DNA from 2 places in the Micromonospora sp. NPDC005367 genome. Region 2 is predicted to be linked to the other one. Evidence: riboswitches for the same ligand, from Rfam matches in the RefSeq annotation. Region 2 holds a riboswitch; the other holds the start of a gene.
What was found. Region 2 has a riboswitch for thiamine pyrophosphate ahead of thiE (thiamine phosphate synthase). Riboswitches for the same ligand answer to the same signal wherever they lie in the genome.
Positions count from the first base shown of each region.

Region 1 (11,021 bases), on a different contig from region 2:
GCCGAAGCTCGGGCGGTCCCAGGTGGATTCACGGGCCGCCTCGGCGACCTGGCGGGCCTCCTTCTCGGAGACGTGCCCTGCCTCGGCCGGCAGCGGGGCGGCGGTGCCGCCGCTGGTCTCGGTCGGCTCCGGAGTGCCGCCGGAGGCGTCCGGCTCGGGTCGGCTGTTCTGCGTCGTGGTCACGGCTGCCCCCTCGAACCTCGGTCCGCTGCGTCAACGTGCTCGACAAACGCCACGCTACCCCCGGTTGTTACCCAGAGGTAGCTCTCCGTGAAGATCGAGTTTCGGCGATGCGGGCGGCCGGGCCGTACGCCCCGGTCGGCGTCCCGGGGTCAGTCGCCGGCGAGCGTACGAGGGTCGTCGTCCTCGTCGTCGATGTCGTCCTCGCCCCAGTTGCGGCGGACGAACGGCAGCAGCCCCCAGAAGATGAGGAACCAGAGCCCGGTCAACCCGCTGAGCACGAACGCGAGCGGACGGTCGAGGACGAAGTCGGTGATCAGCAGCACGGCGCTGACCATCGAGATCAGCATGAAGGCGAGTCCGCAGGAGGCCATCCGGTGGGCGAACCGGACCAGCTCCGGTTTGCGCCCCTGACGGAAGAGTGCCCGGTGGAACGCCACCGGCGAGATGATCATCGCCGTGGCGGCCGCGGCGGCCAGCAGCGCGACCACGTAGATGTCCTTCTGGAAGTCGGTGGTACGCGTGAAGCCGTTGCTGAACGGCAGAGTCAACAGGAAGGCGAACAGGATCTGCACCCCGGTCTGGGCGACCCGCAGCTCCTGGAGCAGATCGGCGAAGTTGCGCTGCCAGCGCTGCCGCTCGGTCTCCTTGGACACGCGCTACCTCCTGCTCCGACGCTACTGCCGGCGGGGCGGGCCACCGGCAGCAACGCCAGTGCCCGATGGCCCGTCATCCGAAACAGGCTCACAAGAGGTCGGATGGGAGCGCGCCGGTCGCGCGGCCGGGGTCAGGAGCCCCGGCGGATACGACCGGCGTACCGGGCCTCGAGCGCGTGGTTGTGCTCGTCGCCGCCGGCGATGTTGGCGGACAGGTAGACCGGGGGCTGCTGCCCTGCGGCGAGCAGTCGGGCCACCACCTCGACGGTGATCTGCTGCGCGAGCAGGGCGGCGGTGATCGAGGAGACCGCGCCCACGGCGCCACCGCCGGGCAGCGGCAGCATCGCGTCGCCGTACGGGGCACCGTTGTCGAGCACCACGTCGGCGAAGTCGGCGAGTTTACGACCGGACGGATGGCGGGACGTCATCTGGCCGGAGTGCTGCGCCGAGGTGATCGCCACCAGAGCGTGACCGTTCTCCTTGACGACGGACGCGAACTCCACCATCGCGCCGTTGACCCCCGAGTTCGAGGCGAGCACGAAGACGTCCTGCGGGCGTACCGGGGCCAGCGCGTAGAGGCGGTGCGCGACCGCCGGATCCCGCTCCAGGGTGGGGCCGAGCACGTCGGCCGGGGCACCGCCGAGCAGTACCAGGTCCCGCAACGCGATCCGGTTGGTGGGCACCAGCCCGCCGGCCCGCCCGGCGATCTCCATCGCGAGCGCCTCGGAGTGCCCGGTGCCGAAGGCGTGCACCACCCCGTCGGCGTGTACCGCCTCGGCGATCAGGTCAGCCGCGCGGCCGACCGCCTCCCGCTGACTGCCGGCCACCCGGTTCATCGTCTCCGTCACCATCGCCAGGTAGCCCTCGGCGCTCAGTGTCATCGTTCCTCCGTCCCATCCGTGTTGACGTCCCGACCGGCCCGCGTGGGCCCCCCCGCTCACGCCGCCCCGCGGGCCCGGGCCAGGATCGCCTCGGCCAGCGGGGTCGGCGCCTCGTCGGGGATCCAGTGGCTCACCCCGGGCAACTCCACGAAGCGGTAGTCGCCGGTCACGTGCTGCGCACACATCTCCGCGACGCCGCGGCCGATCGCGTTGTCGCGGTCGCTCCAGACGTACGTGGTGGGCACGGTCACCGGCCCGACCGCCCCCAGCGCGGCCCCCGACATCGCCCGGTACCAGTTCAGCGCCCCGGTCAGTGCGCCGGGCTCGCGCATCGGCTCCGCGTACGCCGCCACCCGGGCACTGTCGCCGACGCCGTGCAGCAGCCGGCGCAACCCTGCCGCCCGCAGCCCGAGCAGTGCCTTCTCCGCCTTCCCTGCCTGGCGGAACAGCACCATGTACGACGAGCGGGCGCGCTGCTTCGGGTCGTGCGCGAGCGCGTACGCCATGGCGGCCGGATGCGGCACCGAGACGGCGGTGAGGGTGCGGACCCGCTCGGGGTGCGCCGCGGCGACCGCCCAGGCGACGGCCGCGCCCCAGTCGTGCCCGACGAGGTGCGCCGCCTCGACGTCCAGCGCGTCGAGCAGCGCCACCGCGTCGGCCACCAGTTCCGCCAGCCGGTACGCCTCGACCTCGGCCGGCCGGGCGCCCGGCGAGTAGCCGCGCTGGTCGGGGGCGTACGTGCGTAGCCCGGCGGCGTGCAGGGCCGGCACCACCTCGTCGAACTCTCCGCCGTGTTGCGGGAAGCCGTGCAGCAGCAGGACGGGTTCGCCGTCCTCCGGGCCGCCGACGCGTACCACGAACTCCAGACCACGGACGTCGATGCGCATGATCGGCAGCCTACCCAGGTCGGGCAGCATGGCCCGGCACCTGCCCACGGTGCTAGCGTCTGCGTATCAATTTCACATCCGACAGGGGAGCGCACAGCGCTGAGAGTGCGGGCACGCCCGCAGACCCTCGAACCTGATCTGGGTAATGCCAGCGCAGGGAGTTCGGTCGACCTCCAGCCGCGTCGCCGTCCGGTGACCACCGGGCGCGGCGTGCGTCTTCTCCTGGTTCCTGCGGCTGAACTGGGAGCAAACAGATGAAAAGCAACGACACCAATCGCTGGCGAACCATCGACATCGTCGTCGCGTCGGTGATCGCCGTCGCCTTCGGCGTCATCTTCTGGGCCTGGAACCTGGTCTGGAGCGCCACCGACGCGGCGTTCGCCTTCTTCCCGCCGGCACAGACGCTGATCTACGGCGTCTGGCTGGTCCCGGCCGTGCTCGGTGGCCTGGTCATCCGCAAGCCCGGTGCCGCGCTCTACTGCGAGACGGTGGCCGCGATCCTGTCCGCGCTGCTGGGCAGCCAGTGGGCGAGCATCACGATCGTCCAGGGCGTGATGCAGGGCATCGGCGCGGAACTGGCCTTCGCGGCGTTCCGGTACCGCTCGTTCCGCCTGCCGGCGGCGGTGCTGGCCGGCGCGTTCACCGGCGTCAGCGCTGCGGTCTTCGACTTCGTCTACTGGAACACCGAGACCGACCTGGCGAGCTACCGGCTGCCGTACGCCCTGCTCACCGTCGTCAGCGCGACGATCGTGGCGGGCGTCGGCGGCTGGGCGCTGACCCGCGCGCTCGCCAACACCGGCGCGCTGGACCGCTTCCCCGTCGGCCGCGAACGCGCCGCCATCTAACCCTGCCAAGACCCCCCAACCCCGTTGATCAAGAGGTTTGCGTCAACGGTGGTCGCGATCCTGACGCAAACCTCTTGATCAACATTGCTGGGCGGCGGGCGGGGCAGCCTGCTGGGCGGCGGGTGGGGCGGCCCGCCGGGTGGATGGGTGGGGAGGAGGTGGCGGTAGTGAGCGGTGTTACGCTGCGCGGCTTCGGGTGGCGGCACGCCGGGCGGAAGCGCTGGGCGGTCCGCGGCGTCGACCTGCGCATCGAGCACGGCGAGCGGGTGCTGCTGCTCGGCCCCTCGGGCGCCGGCAAGAGCACCCTGCTCGCGGCGCTCGCCGGGCTGCTGCCCGAGGACTCGGGCGAGCAGAGCGGCAGCGTCGAGGTCGACGGGCTCGACCCGCGTAAGGCCCGGGAACGCGTCGGCATCGTCTTCCAGGACCCGGAGAGCCAACTGGTGATGGCCCGCTGCGGCGACGACGTCGCGTTCGGGCTGGAGAACCGGGGCGTGCCGACCGACGAGATCTGGCCCCGGGTCGACGAGGCGCTGCACCGGGTCGGCTTCCCGTACCGCCGGGACCGGCGCACCGCCCAACTGTCCGGCGGCGAACAGCAGCGGCTGGCGCTGGCCGGCGCGCTCGCGCTGCGGCCGGGGCTGCTGCTGCTCGACGAGCCGACTGCCAACCTCGACCCGGCCGGCGCGACGCTGGTGCGTTCGGCGGTCGCCGGCGCGTTGGACGCCGACACGACGCTGATCCTGGTCGAACACCGGGTGGCCGAGGCGCTGCCCCTGGTCGACCGGGTGGTGGTGCTGGAACCCGGGGGCGGTGTACGCGCCGACGGCACGCCGGAAGCGGTCTTCGACGCGCACGGTGACGCGCTCGCCGCCGAGGGTGTCTGGGTGCCGGGCCGCACCGTGCCGCCGCGCCGCGCCACCGCCGCGCCCGGCGAGGCGCTGCTCACCGCCGAGCGGCTCGGCCTGCCGCCCCGCCTGGCCGAAACCGACCTGACCGTACGCGCGGGCGAGGCGCTCGCCGTGCTCGGCCCCAACGGGGCGGGCAAGTCCACCCTGGCGCTGCTCCTCGGCGGGCTGTTCAGGCCCGGCAACGGCACGGTCACGGCGAGCGCGGAGCTGGCCGGCCGGGATGCCCGCACTCCCCCGCACCGCTGGCGCGCCCCGGCCCTGGCCACCCGGATCGGCTCGGTCTTCCAGGACCCGGAGCACCAATTCGTCACCAGCACGGTCTTCGACGAACTGGCGCTCGGCCCGCGCCGCACCGGCCGGCCCGAGGCGGAGGTCCGCACCACGGTGGACGGGCTGCTCGACCGGCTGCGGTTGACCGCGCTCGCCGCCGCCAACCCGTACACCCTCTCCGGTGGTGAGGCGCGACGGTTGAGCGTGGCGACGGCCCTGGCCACCGCGCCCCGGCTGCTGATCTGCGACGAGCCCACGTTCGGCCAGGACCGGCGGACCTGGCTGGAGCTGGTGGACCTCCTCGCCGACCTGCGCGACGCCGGACACGGTGTCGTCACGGTCACCCACGACGCGGAGTTCGTCGCCGCGCTGGCCGACCGGCAGGTCACGCTGACCCGCCCCGGGCCGGCCGGCGACTGGCCGGCGGCCTCGACCAGGGGGTCCTCGTGATCAACCTCGAACCGGTCGCCGTCCCCGGGGCGCCGCTGGCCCGGCGCAACCCGGTGGCCAAACTCGCCGCCGCACTGCTCTTCTCCTTCGTCCTCGTCGCCACGCTCGACCCGGTAGCCCCGGCGATCGCCATCGCTGTCGAACTGGTGGCGTTGCCGCTCTTCGGCATCCGCTACCGGGTGCTGGCCCACCGCGCCTGGCCGCTGCTGGTGAGCGCGGTCGGCATCGTGGTCACCCTGGTGCTCTTCGCGGCCGACCGCTCCGGCCGGCTGCTGTTCGAGGCGGGCCCGGTCGTGGTCACCTCGGGCGTGCTGCTGACCGCGCTCGGCCTGGTGCTGCGGATGTTCGCGGTGGCGCTGCCCGGCGTGATCGTGTTCGCCACCACCGACCCGACGGACCTGGCCGACGCGCTGATCCAGAACGCGAAGGCACCGGCCCGGTTCGCCGTCGGCGCGCTGGCCGCGTTCCGCCTCGTGCCGCTGCTCGGGCAGGAGTGGCAGGCGATCAGCATGGCCCGCCGGGCACGCGGGGTGGACGCCGGAGGCAACCCGGTGGCGAAGCTGCGGCTCTTCGTGTCGACCGCGTTCGCCCTGCTGGTCGGGGCGATCCGGCGGGGCACCCGGCTCGCCGTCGCGATGGACGCGCGAGGGTTCGACGCCGGCATTCCGCGTACGGTCGCCCGCCGCCAACGGTTCACCGCCGCCGACACGTGGCTCGTGGTCGGTGCGGTGGCGCTGGCCGCGGCGGCCCTCACCACCAGCATCGTGCTCGGGACCTTCCGTCCCCTGATCGGCTGACCGGGTGGCACGGCGGCGGCGGGCCGGCTCGGAACTGGGCGTCATCAGCGCATGGGCTGAGGCTATCCACCCCCGGGCGTACGCGCACTCCCCTACCCACGGTGACGGGATCACGATCGCCAGTACCCGTCGACGTCGCTCGCGATAAGTTCGAAACGCGAAGAGCGACGGTGAGAGGTGGCGGCGCATGGCCGAGCAGGCGAAGGCGCAGATCGGCGTTACCGGGCTCGCGGTGATGGGTCGCAACCTGGCCCGCAACCTGGCCCGCAACGGGTTCCGGGTGGCGGTGCACAACCGCACGCCGGAGCGCACCCGAAGCCTCATCGCCGAACACGGCGGCGAGGGCACGTTCGTGGCCACCGAGTCGATGGCCGACTTCGTCGCGGCGCTGGAGCGCCCCCGCGCGGTGATCGTCATGGTCAAGGCCGGCGGACCGACCGACGCCGTCATCGACGAGCTGGCCACCCTGCTGGAGCCGGGCGACATCGTGGTGGACTGCGGGAACGCGCACTTCGCGGACACCCAACGCCGGGAGGCGGCGCTGCGGCAGCATGGGCTGCACTTCGTCGGCACCGGCGTGTCGGGCGGCGAGGAGGGTGCGCTGCACGGGCCGAGCATCATGCCCGGCGGCTCCGAGGAGTCGTACCAGAGGCTCGGGCCGATCTTCGAGAAGATCGCCGCCCAGGTCGACGGGGTGCCGTGCTGCCGGCACATCGGCCCGGACGGTGCCGGCCACTTCGTGAAGATGGTGCACAACGGCATCGAGTACGCCGACATGCAGCTCATCGCCGAGGCGTACGACCTGCTGCGGGCCGGTCTGGGCGCCGAGCCGGCGGAGCTCGCGGAAATCTTCCGGGACTGGAACCGCGGGGAGTTGGAGTCCTTCCTCATCGAGATCACCGGGGACGTGCTGGCGCACACCGACGCCGGCACCGGCCGCCCGTTCGTCGACCTCGTACGCGACCAGGCGGAACAGAAGGGCACCGGCCGGTGGACGGTGCAGAGCGCGCTCGACCTGGGCATCCCGATCACCGGCATCGCCGAGGCGACGTTCGCGCGTTCGCTCTCCGGGCACGCCGACCAGCGTGAGGCGGCCCGCCGGGCGTTCCCCGGCGGCGGCGCGAAACTGAAGGTCGACGACCGGGACACGTTCGTCGAGGACGTCCGCCGGGCGTTGCTGGCCTCCAAGATCGTCGCTTACGCGCAAGGCTTCGACCACATCAGAGCGGGCAGCCGCGAGTACGACTGGAACATCGACCTGGGTGGCACCGCCACCATCTGGCGGGGCGGCTGCATCATCCGGGCCCGGTTCCTGGACCGCATCCGCGAGGCGTACGACGAGCAGCCCGACCTGCCCACGCTGCTGGTGGCGCCGTACTTCGCCGAGGCGGTCAGCGCGGGCGTGCCGAGCTGGCGCCGGGTCGTGGCCGAAGCGGCCCGGGCCGGGGTGCCCGCTCCGGCGTTCTCCTCGTCGCTGGCCTACTTCGACGCGCTGCGTGCGGAGCGGCTACCGGCCGCGCTGATCCAGGGCCTGCGGGACAACTTCGGAGCGCACACGTATCACCGGGTCGACCGGGCAGGCACGTTCCACACCCTCTGGGCGGGCGACGGGTCCGAAGTGGAGGCATGACCAGCGCGGCCTCGTCCGGCCGCGATTCCTGCGACGCGGCGAGGAGAGGGACCTCTTCGAACGAGTAGCGCTCGCCTCGCGCCACGAGCGAGCCTTCTCAGACACTCCGCTGATACCTCAGAGGCATAAATATGCCTCTGAGGTATCAGGCTCAGGGAGAGACCTGCCTCCGGCAGCCACGTCGGGAACGGAAGGCGCCCAAGCCGGCAGGCTCCCACCAGACGGCAAACCGACGGGGGCCCGGGCGTCACCAGGCGCGCTGCGTCTCCTCCGCCGGCGTGGGCGCCCAACCCGCGGCCGGCTCCCCCTGGGCCAGTTCGCCGATCTCACCGGAACGGATGGCCGGGGTGTGACCGAGTTCGGCGCAGTAACGCTCGGCGACGTCGGCGCAGATGTCCGCGACCCGTTCCCGCTGTGCGGCGTCGACCAGGTCCGCGACGGCCAGCGCGGCCGTCATCTCGTACCGGAGATCCCGCATGACCACCCCCGCGTCGGGGGCGCACCCCCGCGACACGCCCCGCGCCTCCGATCCTAGGCGGCGGTCACCAGAAGCGGCGGCGCTTGGCCTTCTGCGGCCGTAGGTGGTCCGCGCCCTTGTTGAGCAGGCGGGTGACCCCGGAGGGGCCGCGACGGGCCTCCATCTTCCGGCTGAGCTGACGCGCGCCGGCTGCCGCCACCGGAACGGCGACCGCCATCAGCGCCCACTGGACTATTCGCTTAAGGATCATGTGGGTTCACCTCCGTCAGTGGCTGCTGAGAAGACAGATACCCAGCGTGACGGCGAAGTAAGCCTCCCGGTGGCCGGCCCGGGACGGTGAGGCTCAGCCCTGCGCGGGCGGGGCGACCGGGTTGGGCAGCGCACCGCCGAAGCGCCGGTCCCGCTGCGCGTAGAGCTCACAGGCGTACCAGAGGTGCCGGCGGTCGAAGTCCGGCCAGAGCGTGTCGAGATAGATCAGCTCGGCGTACGCGCTCTGCCAGAGCATGAAGTTGGAGGTTCGCTGCTCCCCGGACGGGCGGAGGAAGAGGTCCACCTCGGGGACCTCCGGGTGGTAGAGGTACTTCGCCACGGTCTTCTCGTTGACCTTGGACGGGTCGAGCCGGCCGGCGGCCACCTCACGAGCGATCGCCGCCGCCGCGTCGGCGATCTCCGCCTGCCCGCCGTAGTTCACGCAGAACTGAAGGGTGAGCGTCGAGTTGTGGCGGGACATCTCCTCGGCGGTCTGCAGCTCGGAGATGACGCTCTTCCAGAGCCGCCCCTCCCGGCCCGACCAGACCACCCGTACGCCGAGGTCGACCAGTTGGTCACGGCGGCGGCGGATCACGTCACGGTTGAAGCCCATCAGGAAACGGACCTCTTCCGGCGACCGCCGCCAGTTCTCCGTGGAGAAGGCGTACGCCGACAGGTAGGGGATGCCCATCTCGATGGCGCCCTCGATCGTGTCGAAGAGGGAAAACTCCCCCGCCTCGTGGCCCTTGGTGCGCGGCAGCCCACGCTCCTTGGCCCACCGACCGTTGCCGTCCATCACCACCGCCACGTGCCGGGGCACCGCGTCCGCCGGCAGCGCGGGCGGACGCGCACCGGACGGGTGCGGTGTGGGTGGCGTCGGCTCGCGCCGACCGGCCCGCAAAGATCGAATCACCTGCTACTCCCTGTTCACGCTATCGGCGCCAGGTGCCGGCGCACCCCGGTCCACCAGCGGGAGCGAGCGTAGCGCGCGTTCCAGGTGCCACTGCAGGTGTGCCGCGACCAGACCGCTGCACTCCCGGCGTACCCCGGCCTCGGTGGCGTCGGCGACCCGCCAGTCGCCACTACTCAGCGCGAACATCAGATCGATGGTGGCCGGCGCCGGATGGGCCGCGCCGGGCGGCCGGCAGTCCGGGCACACGATGCCACCGGCCGGTACGGAGAAGGCCCGATGCCGCCCGGGGGTGCCGCAGACGGCGCAGGCGACGAGCGCCGGCGCCCAGCCGGCCAGGGTCATCCCCCGCAGCAGGTACGCGTCGAGCACGAGGGTGGTGGCGTGGCTGCCCTCGGCGAGCGCGCGCAGGGCGCCGATGGTGAGCTGGAACAGGCGCAGCGAGGGCTCCCGCTCGACCGGGGTGAGCCGCTCGGCCGTCTCGGCGATGGCGCTGGCCGCGGTGTAACGCGGGTAGTCGCCGAGGAACCGCTTGCCGTAGAGGTCGATCCCCTCGACCTGACTCACCGTGTGCAGCGAGCTGCCCTGGTTGCCCTTCGGGTCCCCGGCGAGCTGGAGGTCCACGTGCCCGAACGGCTCCAGCCGGGCACCGAACTTGCTGGTGGTGCGCCGCACCCCCCGGGCCACCGCGCGGATCCGGCCGTGCCGTCGGGTGAGCAGCGTGATGATCCGATCGGACTCGCCGAGCTTCTGCACACGCAGCACCACCGCGTCGTCGCGGTAGAGCTGTCGGCGGTACCCGGTCATCGGGCCATTCTCCCTCGGGGTGCGAAATCAGGGTTCCTTCGGGGTGCTGCGACGACGGATCCCCGATGCGTGTCGGGTGGTACCGGCCGTAGCGTGCTCGCCATGACCGCTCAGCCTTCCGGCGGCTCCGCTCACCCCGGCCGCCGCCGTACCGTCGCCCCTGTCGCGCTCGGTGCCGCCGCCACCCTGATCCTCCTCACCGGGTGTGACAACCTGTCGTACCGGCGCCTTGACTTCGACAACACCGAGACGGCCCGGATCACCACGATCCGGGTGCTGCCCGGCTCGGGTGACGTGGTCGTACGGGCCACCGGCACGGCGTCCGAGGTACGGATCAAGCGGGTGGTGCGCTACCAGGGCGCCGAGCCGAAGGCGAAGTACGAGATCAAGGGCGGCGAACTGGTGCTGGACACCGACTGCGGGGCCCGGTGCACCGTTTCGTACGAGGTGACCGCCCCCGAGGGTGTCGCCGTTCGGGGCGAGAGCAGCTCCGGCGACGTCGAACTGACCCGGGTCGGGGCGGTGGAGTTGCAGGTCCGCTCGGGGGACGTCCACCTCACCGGCGCCACCGGCCCGGTACGGCTGGAGGCCAGTTCCGGCGACATCGAGGTGTCCGAGGCCAACGGTCCGCTCACCCTGCGCGCCTCCTCCGGCAACATCGCGGCCCGCCGGCTACAGGGCGAGGTGGACGCCGAAGCGAGGTCCGGAAATGTGACCCTCGAGATGGAGAAGGCGGCCTCGGTCCGGGCGCACGCGAGCAGCGGCGAGGTCAGTCTCGTCGTACCTCCCGGCCCGTACCAGGTCCGGGCCAACGCCAGTTCCGGCGACGAGCACGTCACGGTCACCGACGACCCGACTGCCGAGCTGGTACTCGACGTGAGCACCCGCAGCGGCGACCTCAACGTCAGCCAGCGGTGACCTCCGCCGTCGCCGACTCCGGGGCGCCGCGCTGCGCGGGCACCCGGTTGCCGGTCGACGACGACGGCGGTCCGGTACGGGTCGACGCCCGGCGGCCGCCCGGAAGCAGTTCCGGCCGCCGCCGGGCCGCGATGTCCTCCACCCATCCCACGGCG
Region 1 is NZ_JBEXFP010000027.1:63,659-74,679, reverse strand. Features, by position in the region: gene ABZS42_RS19760 (acyl-CoA dehydrogenase family protein) at 1-93, opposite strand, end outside; gene ABZS42_RS19755 (DUF6328 family protein) at 333-836, opposite strand; gene ABZS42_RS19750 (SIS domain-containing protein) at 968-1,717, opposite strand; gene ABZS42_RS19745 (alpha/beta hydrolase) at 1,774-2,604, opposite strand; TPP riboswitch at 2,678-2,782, shown strand; gene ABZS42_RS19740 (ECF transporter S component) at 2,859-3,449, shown strand; gene ABZS42_RS19735 (ABC transporter ATP-binding protein) at 3,617-5,077, shown strand; gene ABZS42_RS19730 (energy-coupling factor transporter transmembrane component T) at 5,074-5,874, shown strand; gene gndA (NADP-dependent phosphogluconate dehydrogenase) at 6,062-7,504, shown strand; gene ABZS42_RS19720 (thioredoxin reductase) at 7,752-7,982, opposite strand; gene ABZS42_RS19715 (hypothetical protein) at 8,047-8,232, opposite strand; gene ABZS42_RS19710 (isoprenyl transferase) at 8,326-9,144, opposite strand; gene recO (DNA repair protein RecO) at 9,148-9,948, opposite strand; gene ABZS42_RS19700 (DUF4097 family beta strand repeat-containing protein) at 10,051-10,866, shown strand; gene ABZS42_RS19695 (acyltransferase) at 10,853-11,021, opposite strand, start outside.
Region 1: it holds a riboswitch for thiamine pyrophosphate, as region 2 does, so the genes downstream of both, ABZS42_RS19740 (ECF transporter S component) here and thiE (thiamine phosphate synthase) in region 2, are expected to answer to the same signal.

Region 2 (11,021 bases):
TGCTGGAGCTGTCCGGGGCGACGCTGCTGCTGCTCGACGAACCGACCGACAACCTCGACCTGGCCAGCGCGGAGGCGCTGGAGGCTGGTCTGACCGCCTTCGAGGGGACGGTGGTCGCGGTGACCCACGACCGCTGGTTCACCCGTACCTTCGACCGGTTCGTGCTCTTCCGGGGTGACGGCGAGGTGGTGGAGACACCCGAACCGGTGTGGGACGTGGCGTGAACGTGGCGGAACTGGCCGGTCGGCTCTGCATCGTCCGGGGCGTGGTCGCCGTCGCGTTGGGCGGCAGCCGGGCCCGTGGCGAGCACCGGCCGGACTCCGACTGGGACCTTGGCCTGTACTACCGGGGGGAGCTGGACGTACCGACGCTGGAAGCGGTCGCCGCGTCGATCGCCGACGGGGCGGTCGAGCTGACGGCGCCGGGCGGTTGGGGACCGTGGGTGGACGGCGGCGGCTGGCTGCGAGTGGACGGGTCGGCCGTCGACTGGATCTACCGCGACCTGGACCGGGTCCGCCGGGTCTGGGCGGACTGCCGGAGCGGCCGGTACGAGGTCGGCGTACAGGCCGGGCATCCGCTCGGCTTCTATTCCCACGGATACGCGGGCGAGGTGGCGCTGTGCCGGGTGCTCGCGGACTCGACCGGCGAGCTCACGGCGCTGAAGGAGGAGAGCGCGGCGTACCCGCCAGCGCTGGCCGAGGCCTTGGAGCGGGCCGGTTGGGAGGCCGAGTTCCTGCTCGCCGCCGCCGCGAAGGTCGTAGCGGCCGGCGACAGCGGCTACGTGGCCGGCTGCCTGTTCCGCGTGCTCGGAGTACTCGTGCACGTGCTGCACGCCCGTGTCGGGCGGTGGCTGGTGAACGAGAAAGGCATGATCGCCTCGGCCGGTCGGTTACCTGGCGCGCCGCCGGACTTCGCGTCCCGGGCGCAGGCGCTGCTTGCCTGCGTCGGGCGCTCCCCGACGGAACTGGCCGCCACGCTGGCCGCCGCCGAGCGGCTCCGGGCCGAGGTGCTCGGCTGAGTCGGGGAACGACCCCGGATGGCCGGGTGACGCCGCCACGCCCCGGACGGCAGGCATAGAGTCCATCTCGTGACTGAGATGACCTTCCGCCGGTTGGGCGACTCCGGGCTCGTGGTGTCCGTGGTCGGCATCGGCTGCAACAACTTCGGCCGCAAGATCGACCTCGAGGGCACCCGCGCGGTCGTGGACGCAGCCCTGGACGCCGGGATCAACTTCTTCGACACGGCGGACATCTACGGCGAGCCGCAGGGCAGCTCGGAGGAGCTGCTCGGGCAGGCCCTGAAGGGCCGCCGGGACGACGTGGTGGTGGCCACCAAGTTCGGCATGGACATGAACGGGCTGAACGGCCCCGACTACGGCGCGCGGGGATCCCGGCGGTACATCGCCCGGGCCGTCGAGGCGTCGCTGCGCCGACTCGGCACCGATTACATCGATCTGTATCAGGTGCACGAGCCCGATCCGGCCACCCCGATCGACGAGACCCTCGCCGCCCTGGACGACCTGGTCCGTGCCGGGAAGGTGCGCTACCTGGGCAACTCCAACTTCGCCGGCTGGCAGATCGCGGACGCCGACTGGGTGGCCTCGTCCAACGGCCGGTCCCGGTTCATCAGCGCGCAGAACCAGTACAGCCTGGTGGAGCGCGCTGTCGAGACCGAGGTGGTCCCGGCGTGTGAGCGCTTCGGGCTGGGGCTGCTGCCGTTCTTCCCGCTGGCCAACGGGCTGCTCACCGGCAAGTACAAGCGGGGCGAGGCGCCGCCCGCCGGCAGCCGGCTCGCCGGCGGTGGCCGGTACGCCGCCCGGCTCGCCGCGGCGAAGTGGGACCTCATCGAGGCGATCGAACGGTACGCGGACGAGCGCGGGCTCACCATGCTCCAGGTGGCCATCGGCGGGCTCGCCGCCCAGCCGGCGGTGACCTCGGTGATCGCCGGGGTGACCACCCCCGAGCAGGTGCTCGCCAACGCGGCCGCCGGGGTTTGGCAGCCGACCGACGAGGACCTGGACGCCCTGCGCGAGATCCTCTGACCGCTGCCGCTGCCGCTGCCGCTGCCGCTGCCGCTGCCGCTGCCGGCTGGCTCGGGCCGAGGCGCACAAGTGCTGCTCGACTGTGTTCCGGAGAGGCCTGATACCTCAGAGGCATATTGATGCCGCTGGGGTATCAGGCTCACCGGCGTTTGCACGGGTCGCCGGAGCAGCCCTTGGCGACCTCGCGCCGTGCGGCTCACTTGTCCGAGCTGCTCATCCGTCCGTGCGGCGGCGGGTGAGCAGCATCGGCACGGCTACCGCCAGGGCGGCGATCACCACGACGGCCAGCCCGATCGGCCACCACCAGGCACTCGCCGCACCCGGGTCGGTCCGGGCGCCGGCCGCCGGTGCGGTGGCCGCAACCGGCGCCGCCGGCGCCGGCGACTGGGCGGGGCGGGCCTGCACCTGGGCGCTGGCCTCGCTCCCGTTCGGAGCCGGGGCGGCGACCGTCACCCGCCAGCGGCCGGGGGAGAGCAGCGGGCCGCTGGCGTAGAAACCCTGGCCCTCGGGCTCCGGTTCCAGTTGCAGCGGCCCGACGCGCTGCCCGTCCGGCCCGACGGCGGTCAGCGTCAGTCGCACCAACTGGTCCAGCCGGTGGCCGTCGGCGTACAGGGCCTGCACGGTGACCCCGTCGGCCCCGTCGCCGGCCACGGTCAGTTTGAGCTTCCCGGTGTGGGCCGCGGCCGGTGCCGCGGTCAGGAGGATCAGGGCCAGTCCGGCGAACAGGGCGGCGAACGCCTTCCAGGTACGCGTCACGGACGTCTCCTCACTGCGGATACGGGGGCGACCCCTCCCCGACGCGGGTGCGCCGGAGAGGGGCCGCCATCGGATCAGAGCCGGCGGCCCGGAGCGAGCCGGGTGACGTCGCCGCCCAACCGGCCGGCGCCGGCGACGGATTCACCGTCGTTGGCCTTCACCCCGGCCTTGCTGGCCGTACCACCGAGCCGGACGACCATGGCGTCGGCGTCCCGGACCAGCACGTCCCGGATCTCGGCCTCGGCCACCAGCGTGGCGTCGGCGGCGAGCTCGCGGAAGGCGGTCAGCTGCTTGATCGCCTTGTTGTCGTTGCCGGCCGCCTCGGCCTTGCGGGCGGCGTCGAGCTTCGCCGTCAGCTGCTTGTGCGCCTTGGCCGAGAGCCGACCGGTCGCCTTGAACCGGTCCAGCAGGTTCTGCATGTCCCGGAACGAGGTGGTGACGAAGAACCGGACCGCGGAGGTGGTCTCGTTCCCCGCCTTGTCGGTCGCGGTGACGGTCAGCTCGTGCAGGCCGAGCGGCAGCTCGTACATCGCCTGCAGCGTGCCGCTCGCGTACGGCCGGCCGTCCAGCTCGCCGGTCAGGCTCGCGACGCCCGAGGTCGGGTCGACCGCCTGCCAGGACACCCGGACGTCCTGGCTGTCGCCGTAGAGCTGGCCGTCGGCGAGCCCGGAGACCAGCAGCGTCGGCTTGGTGCCGTCGATGCGCAGCACCGCCGACTTGAGCGTCTCGGCGTTGCCCGCCTGGTCGGTCGACCGGAACAGCAGCTCGTGCTGGCCGTCACCGGTCACCTGGACCGGCTCCGAGTACGGCGTCCACGCGCCACCGTCGAGCGACCACTCGACAGTCTTCACACCGGATCCGGCGTCGGTCGAGGTCAGCACGACCGGGACGGTCCCGTCGTGCCAACCCTCGTCGTTGGCCGGGGCGAACGTCGCCGAGGTCACCGGCGCCGTGGCGTCGATCTTCACGGTGACGGTCTTCGTCGACTCCGCGTTGCCCGCCTGGTCGGTCGAGCGGAATCGCAGTTCGTGCTCGCCGTCGCCGCTCACCGGGACCGGCCCGGTGTACGCCGTCCAGGTCTGCGCCCCGTCCAGCTGGTACTCGGTGCCGGCCAGGCCGCTGCCGCCGTCCTCGTCGGTGGCGGCCAGGGTGACCGTCACCGGCCCGGTGTGCCAACCCTCGACGGGGGTACCCGTGACGGTGGCCTCGGTCACCGGAGCCGTCTCGTCGGCGACCCCGGGGGTGAGGCGGAAGTAGTCGAACACGGCGGTCTTCGACGCGGTCTGGTTGGCCCCGAGGGTGAACAGACCCACCTTCGGGGTGGCGCCGACCGCGCTGCTGGTCAGCGCTGTGAGCGCCGTCCAGGTCGTCCCGTCCGCCGAGTACGACGCGGTGAAGGTGTCACCGCTGCGGGCCAGCCGCAGGTACCACACCGAACCGGTCAGGTTCGCCGCCTCCGGCTGCGGGTCCTGCACCGTCCCGCCGATCTCGCTGCGGAACTCGATCCGCCGCGTCACCGCCTGGCCGGGCTGGTTGTCCACGATGTAGTCGAACTTCAGGTAGTTGTCGTCGTCAGCGTGCACGATCAGACCGGCCTGCTGGTACTGCTCGTTCAGCAGGCTGCCGTCGACCTTCGTCTCCAGGGTCCAGTCGCCCGACGGCGCGGATTGGAGGATGAAGTTCGCCGGCCCGGTGTTGTCGGTGCCATAGATGTCACCGTTCGGCACGTCGATCCGCAACGCGCCGTCGCTGACCCGGTAACCGGCCGCGTTCTCCCGCAGGATCGCGTCCCACCGGCACTTGTCCAGCGTGTCGCCGGTGAACTCGTCCGACGGGTCGACCGGGCCCGCCGGCTCGTCCGGGGAGACCTGGAACCAGTCGAAGGTCGCGTCGACGACCGGCGCGTCCGTGCCGCCGTTGAGGGCGAAGACCCCGATCCGCGGGTTGGTGATGCCGGCGAGCGCGGCCGACCGGCCGACCGGGGTGAAGGTCTGCCCGTCGGCCGACACGGCCGCGGTCAGGTTCGTCCCGTCACTGATCAGCCGCAGGTGCACGGTGTCACCCGCCGGTGCGGCGGCGCTGTCGGCACCCTCGTTGCGTGGCGTGCCGGCCGTCTCCCGGATGAACTCCACCCGGCGGCTGCCGTTGTACAGCAGGTCCAGCTTGGCGTAGTTCTCGTCGTCGCCGTAGATCAGCAGACCGGCCTGCTGGTAGTTGGCCGTCACCGGCAGGGTGACCCGGGTGGTCGCCTGCCAGGCCCCGGCCGGCGCCGGCTGGAGCACCAGGTTGGTGGCGTCGTTGCGGGCACCGTAGAGGTCACCCACCGAGGTCGGCAGCCGCAGGGCCCCGTCGGAGACCGAGTAGAGCTGGTTCTCCCGGACCACGTTCCAGCGTGCCTTGTCGAGGCTGGTGCCGGTGAAGTCGTCCGAGCGCGTCCCGAAGCAGGACGTGTTCGGCGCGTCCACCCGCACCGGAACCGCGGCGTACGACTTGGCGCCCTTGCTGTCCGTCACCGTCAGGGTGGCGGTGAAGGTGCCCGGGCTGGTGTACGTGTGGGTGGCATCCAACGTGTCCGCCGTGCCCCCGTCACCGAAGTCCCAGGCGTACGTCAGCGGGGTGTCCCCCTCGGCGTCGGTGGCCGTGCCGTCGAAGGCGACGGCGAGCGGCGCGGTGCCGGTGGTCGGGGTCGCGGTGGCGGTGACCACGGGCGGCGCGTTCTCGGTGACGCCCCGGCCGAGGAAGTCCATCCAGTTGACGTTGAGCAGCGAGCCGGCGCCGCCGTTCGGGTCCTTGGCGACGAAGTAGAGCGAGCCGCTGGCGGCGCCGGTGACCGGTGCCGTCACGTCCGCGTACGTCTGCCAGTCGCCCGTGCCCGGCACGGTCGCCGTGGCGACCAGTGGCCCGTCGACCGCTCCGGCCCGGACCTCGATCCGGCCGCCGGTGGTGGCGGAGGCCGCCCGGAACCGGATGTCGGTGATGTTCGTCAGGTCCGCCGGGGAGACCGACCACCAGTCGCCGTCCTCGATGAACCCGATGTTCTGGCCGCCGCCGGCGGTGTCGCCGGTGGTCTCGAGCTGCACACCCGGGTCTCCGCCGCCGGTGCTGCCCGGCGCACGGCCGGTGGCGGTGAAGTACTCGGCCTGCTTCCGCTTCGGCTGCAGCTGCTCTATGGCCCGGCCGGTGAGCGGTCCGGCGCCCTCGGCGCCACCGAGGTCGGTGTACGTCGCCTCGAAGACGCTGAAGACGTTCGCCTCGGCGCCGTGCCCGGAGGCCAGCTGCGTCTGAACCATCCCGGTGCAGCCGGTGTGCTGCTCCAGCGGGTGGGCGTGTTCGTCGTGGCCGAGCAGTACCTGGAGCTGGACCCGGTCGCAGTCGATCTCCCCGTCCTCCGGGTCGGTCACCTTGATCGTGTAGCGGACCTGGTCACCCCAGTCGAAGAAGCCGCCGTCCGGCGGGAACTCGATGGTCACCGTCGGGGCGGTGTTGCCCACGGTGACCGGGACGTTCGCCACCGCCGTACGGCCCTTCGGGTTGGTGACGGTGAGCTGGGCGGTGAAGTTGCCGGCCGTGGCGTAGGTGTGCGTCGGGTTGGCCTCGGTGGAGGTCTGCCCGTCGCCGAACGTCCAGGCGTAGGTGAGCGCGCCGCCGTCCGGGTCCCGCGAGCCCTCGCTGGAGAAGTTCACCGTCAGCGGCGCCGCACCGGAGGTCGGGGTGGCGTTCGCCACCGCGATCGGTGCGCGGTCACCGGCGATGTAGTCGATCCGGTAGACGCCGGAGTTGTCGTTGTTGCCGCCGAAGCCGCTGCCCCACTCGATCAGGTAGAGCGCGCCGTCGGGGCCGAACTCGAAGTCCATCGGCCGGATCAGGCTCATGCCGGTGAGCAGCTGGTTGATGTCCACCAGCGACTTGCCGTCGGCGGTCAGCTGCATCGTGTACATCTTCGACTGGTTCCACTCGCCGAGCAGCGCCTTGCCGTCGTAGTAGGCCGGCCACTTGCGGTCCGAGTCGAGGTCCGCGTCGTACCGGTAGACCGGGCCACCCATCGGGGCGCCACCGCCGCCGATCTCCGGGTAGCGCGCGTCACCGGCGTACCCGTAGTCGACGGTGGCCGGCACGACCGGCGGAAGGTTGGTCAGGCCGGTGTTGTTCGGCGAGTCGTTCACCGGCGCGGAGCAGTCGAACTTCGCCCCGCTCGGGCCGGACGGGAAGGTGTAGTCGTTGTACGCCTCGTTCGTGCCCGTGCAGTACGGCCAGCCGTAGTTGCCGGGGGTGACGATGTTCCACTCGACCAGGCCCCGGGGGCCCCGGTTCGGGTTGTCGGCGTTGGCGTCCGGCCCGTAGTCGGCGACGTACAGCGTGCCGGTCTTCGGGTCTGTGCCGATCCGGAACGGGTTGCGGAAGCCCATCGCGTAGATCTCGGGACGGGTCTTCTCGGTGCCCGGAGCGAAGAGGTTGCCGTCCGGGATGGTGTACGTCCCGTCGTCCTCCGGGTGGATGCGGATCACCTTGCCGCGCAGGTCGTTGGTGTTGCCCGCGGTGCGCTGCGCGTCGTAGTCCTGGCGGCCCGGCCGCTCGTCGATGGGCGTGTACGCGCTCGACTCGAACGGGTTCGTGTTGTCGCCGGTGGCCAGGTAGAGGTTGCCGGCACTGTCGAAGGTCATGCTCCCGCCGGCGTGGCAGCAGGTGTTGCGCTGGGTGTCGACCCGCAGCACCTGCTTCTCACTCGCCGGGTCGATGGTGTCGCCGGTGACCGTGAACCGGGACAGCAGGTTGCGCGTGATCCCGTCGTTCGGCGCGTAGTAGAGGTAGACCCAGTTGTTGGTGGCGAAGTCCGGGTCGAGGCGGATGCCGATCAAGCCGTCCTCGTTGCCGGTGAAGACGTCCAGCTCGACGGCGGTGACCGTGTTGCCGGTGTCCGGCTTGACGATCTGCACCCGGCCGTCGCGCTCGACGTAGAAGACCCGCCCGTCGGGGGCGACGTCCAGCTCCATCGGGTTGCTGGTGTTGCTGTCCAGCGTGACCTTCTCGAAGCTGGCGGTCTTCGAGGCGCCGCAGTCGGCGTCGACCACGCCGGCCGCCGTCTGGATACCGCCGAGCAGGTGCTTGAGGAACTCGGGCTCGGCGTACGACTCACGGGTGTGCCCGCCGCCGGTGTACCAGGAGCGGCCACCGTCGAAGTCCTGGCACCATGCCGTCGGGTGGTCGGCACCCATCGCGCCGGCGCCCGGGGTGTAGCTCTTCTCGTCCAGGCTGGCCAGCACGTGCACGTCCGGCCGGGGGTTGGTCTGGAAGTTGTACCACTCGTCGAACCGGGACCAGCGATCCGGCAGTTCACTGGTGGACGGGTGGGCGGGATCCTCCACCTTGACCGTGGCCTGCTGGTTCGACGGGTGGTTGGCGAAGTACGCGCCGACCAGGTCGCCGTACCAGCCCCAGCTGTACTCGGTGTCCGATGCGGCGTGGATGCCGACGTATCCGCCGCCGGCCTGGATGTAGCGCTCGAAGGCCGCCTGCTGGTCGGCGTTGAGGACGTCGCCGGTCGTGGAGAGCCAGATGACGGCCTGGTACTTCGCGAGGTTCGCGTCGGTGAACGCGCCGCCGTCCTCTGTGGTGTCGACGGCGAAGCCGTGCTCCGCGCCGAGCTGCTGGATGGCGGCGATCCCGGTGGGGATCGAATCGTGCCGGAACGCGGCCGTCTTCGAGAAGACCAGCACGGAGAAGGGCTCGTCGGCGGCGGCCTTGGGCAGCGCCTGGGTCACCGGCGCGGCCGTGGCGGTCTGAGCGGCTCGTGTGGTGGTCGCGCCGGCGGTCGGTGCGGCCTGCGCGGCCGACGTGCCGAACAGGGCTGTCGAGGTGAGAGCGAGGGAGAGCAGGATGGCTGTGATGGGTGAGCGGGCACGACGAGTGCGGGACACGCCGCCTCCTATGTCGCGGTGGACAGGGGATCGCGGGGGCCGGCTCGCCGAAGACCGTCCCGGGGGGTGGGGTGGTGCGGGCACCGGGCCATGGCGTCCGCACCACATTTTGTCGAATCGCTGAACAAATTAATTCCCGTTGATGCGTGTCGGGCAAGATGCCGGACGGTAACGGTTTTGCAACAGCAGGCGACATTCCGAACAGGACCGCATGAAGCACCCCTGGGAAGACCCGCCACCGCTGTAGCCGGCCTCACCCTTGGCAGCGCCGCCGGGTCTGTCGTACGGTGGCGGAGCAAGTGACCCACGGGAGCCCGGTGGACCGGGCTGAGAGGGGGGCTGTCAGCCCCCGACCGTCGAACCTGATCCGGGTAATGCCGGCGCAGGGAGGAGTGTTGCCGTGCCGTCCCTGGGACGACTGCATCTCATCACCGACACCCGACCCGGGCGTGATCCGCTCACCGTGGTCCGGGCCGCCCTGACCGTGGCCCGCGCCGACCTGGTGGTGCAGGTCCGGGTCGAGGACTCTGCAACCGACCGCGAGACGTACGACCTGGCCCGCCGGGTCGTCGCGCTCTGCGCGCCGTACGGGGCGACCTGCCTGGTCAACGACCGGCTCCACGTGGCGCTGGCGGTCGGCGCGGCCGGCGGGCACGTCGGCGCGGACGACCTGCCCGTCGCGGCGGCCCGACACGTGCTCGGCCCGGCCGCCGTGCTCGGCGCCACCGCGCGGGAACCGGGCACCGCCGCCGAGGCGGTCACCGCCGGCGCCGGCTACCTCGGGGTCGGCCCCTGCCGGCCCACCCGCACCAAGGAGGGGCTGCCTCCACCGATCGGCGTGGCAGGCGTACGGGCGGTGGCCGGGGCGGTCGACGTCCCAGTGATCGCGATCGGCGGTGTGACCGCGTCCGCCGTGCCGGCACTACGGGCAGTCGGGGCGTACGGAGTGGCGGTCGTCGGCGCGCTCTCCGGGGCGGCCGACCCGGCCCGCGCCACGACCGAGCTGATCGAGGCGCTGACATGCTGAGCGCCCGGTCCACGTCGACCCCTGCCGGCGACGTGGCCCGGGCGGACGTGGCGGTGGTGGGTGCGGGACCGATCGGTCTCGCCGTCGCCTGGCGCTGCGCCGCACGTGGGCTACGCGTGACCGTGCACGATCCCGCCCCCGGCTCGGGGGCCTCGGCGGTCGCCGCCGGCATGCTCGCCCCGATCGCCGAGGCGTACTTCGGCGAACGGGACCTCACCGGGCTGCTGGTGGAGTCGGCCGCCCGCTGGCCGGCGTTCGCGGCCGAGCTGACCGAGGCGACCGGTGTCGACCTCGGCTACCGCACCGACGGCACCCTGCTGGTCGGGTTGACCGCCGACGACCTGGCCGAGGCGCGGCGGCTCTGGGCGTACCAGCGGGAACTCGACCTGCCGGTGACCCCGCTGCGCCCCTCGGAACTGCGCGACCGCGAGCCGGCGCTCGCCCCCCGGGTGCGCGGCGGCGCGCTCGCGGCGACCGACCACCAGGTGGACCCACGGCTGCTGGTGCCCGCGCTGCGCACCGCCGCCGAGCGGGCCGGAGCCGTGCTCGTGCCCGGACCGGTGCGTGCGCTGTCCGAGCTGGACGCCGCCGTCACCGTGGTGGCGGCCGGTTGCGGTGCCGCCGCGCTCACCGGGCTGCCGGTCCGCCCGGTCAAGGGGCAGGTGCTCCGGCTCCGCGCGCCCGGTGGCGCCCCGCCGGGCTTCCGGCACGTCATCCGCGGGTACGCCGACGGTGAGCACGTCTACCTGGTGCCGCGGACCGGCGGCGAGGTGGTGGTGGGCGCCACCGTCGAGGAGCGCCGCGACACCGACGTGTCCGCCGGAGCGGTGCTCCGCCTGCTCCGCGCCGCCGTGGACCTGGTGCCGGAGCTGGCCGAGTACGACCTGATCGAGACGGCTGCCGGACTGCGCCCCGGCACCCCGGACAACGCGCCGATCCTCGGCCCGTTGCCGGGTCGACCGGACGTGCTGGCGGCCACCGGGCACCACCGGCACGGCATCGTGCTCACCCCGGTGACCGCCGACCTGATCGCCGACCTCGTGACCACCGGGGTGCCCGATCCGTTGCTCGCCCCCTTCCGGCCGGACCGGTTCACCGGCCCGTCCGGCTCGGTGGCCGCAGACCGGGGCGAACCTGCCCGGACGAGTGAGGAGGACCCGTGGAACTGACGGTGAACGGCGCCGGGCGGACGGTGCCCCGCGGTGTGACGGTGGCAGACCTGGTACGCGAGGTCGCACCGCAACAGCGCGGAGTGGCGGTCGCGGTCAACGGCGAGGTGGTG
Region 2 is NZ_JBEXFP010000037.1:1,381-12,401, reverse strand. Features, by position in the region: gene ABZS42_RS22880 (ATP-binding cassette domain-containing protein) at 1-224, shown strand, start outside; gene ABZS42_RS22875 (nucleotidyltransferase domain-containing protein) at 221-1,018, shown strand; gene ABZS42_RS22870 (aldo/keto reductase) at 1,097-2,041, shown strand; gene ABZS42_RS22865 (hypothetical protein) at 2,255-2,797, opposite strand; gene ABZS42_RS22860 (ThuA domain-containing protein) at 2,872-8,712, opposite strand; TPP riboswitch at 9,010-9,118, shown strand; gene thiE (thiamine phosphate synthase) at 9,113-9,739, shown strand; gene thiO (glycine oxidase ThiO) at 9,733-10,908, shown strand; gene thiS (sulfur carrier protein ThiS) at 10,899-11,021, shown strand, end outside.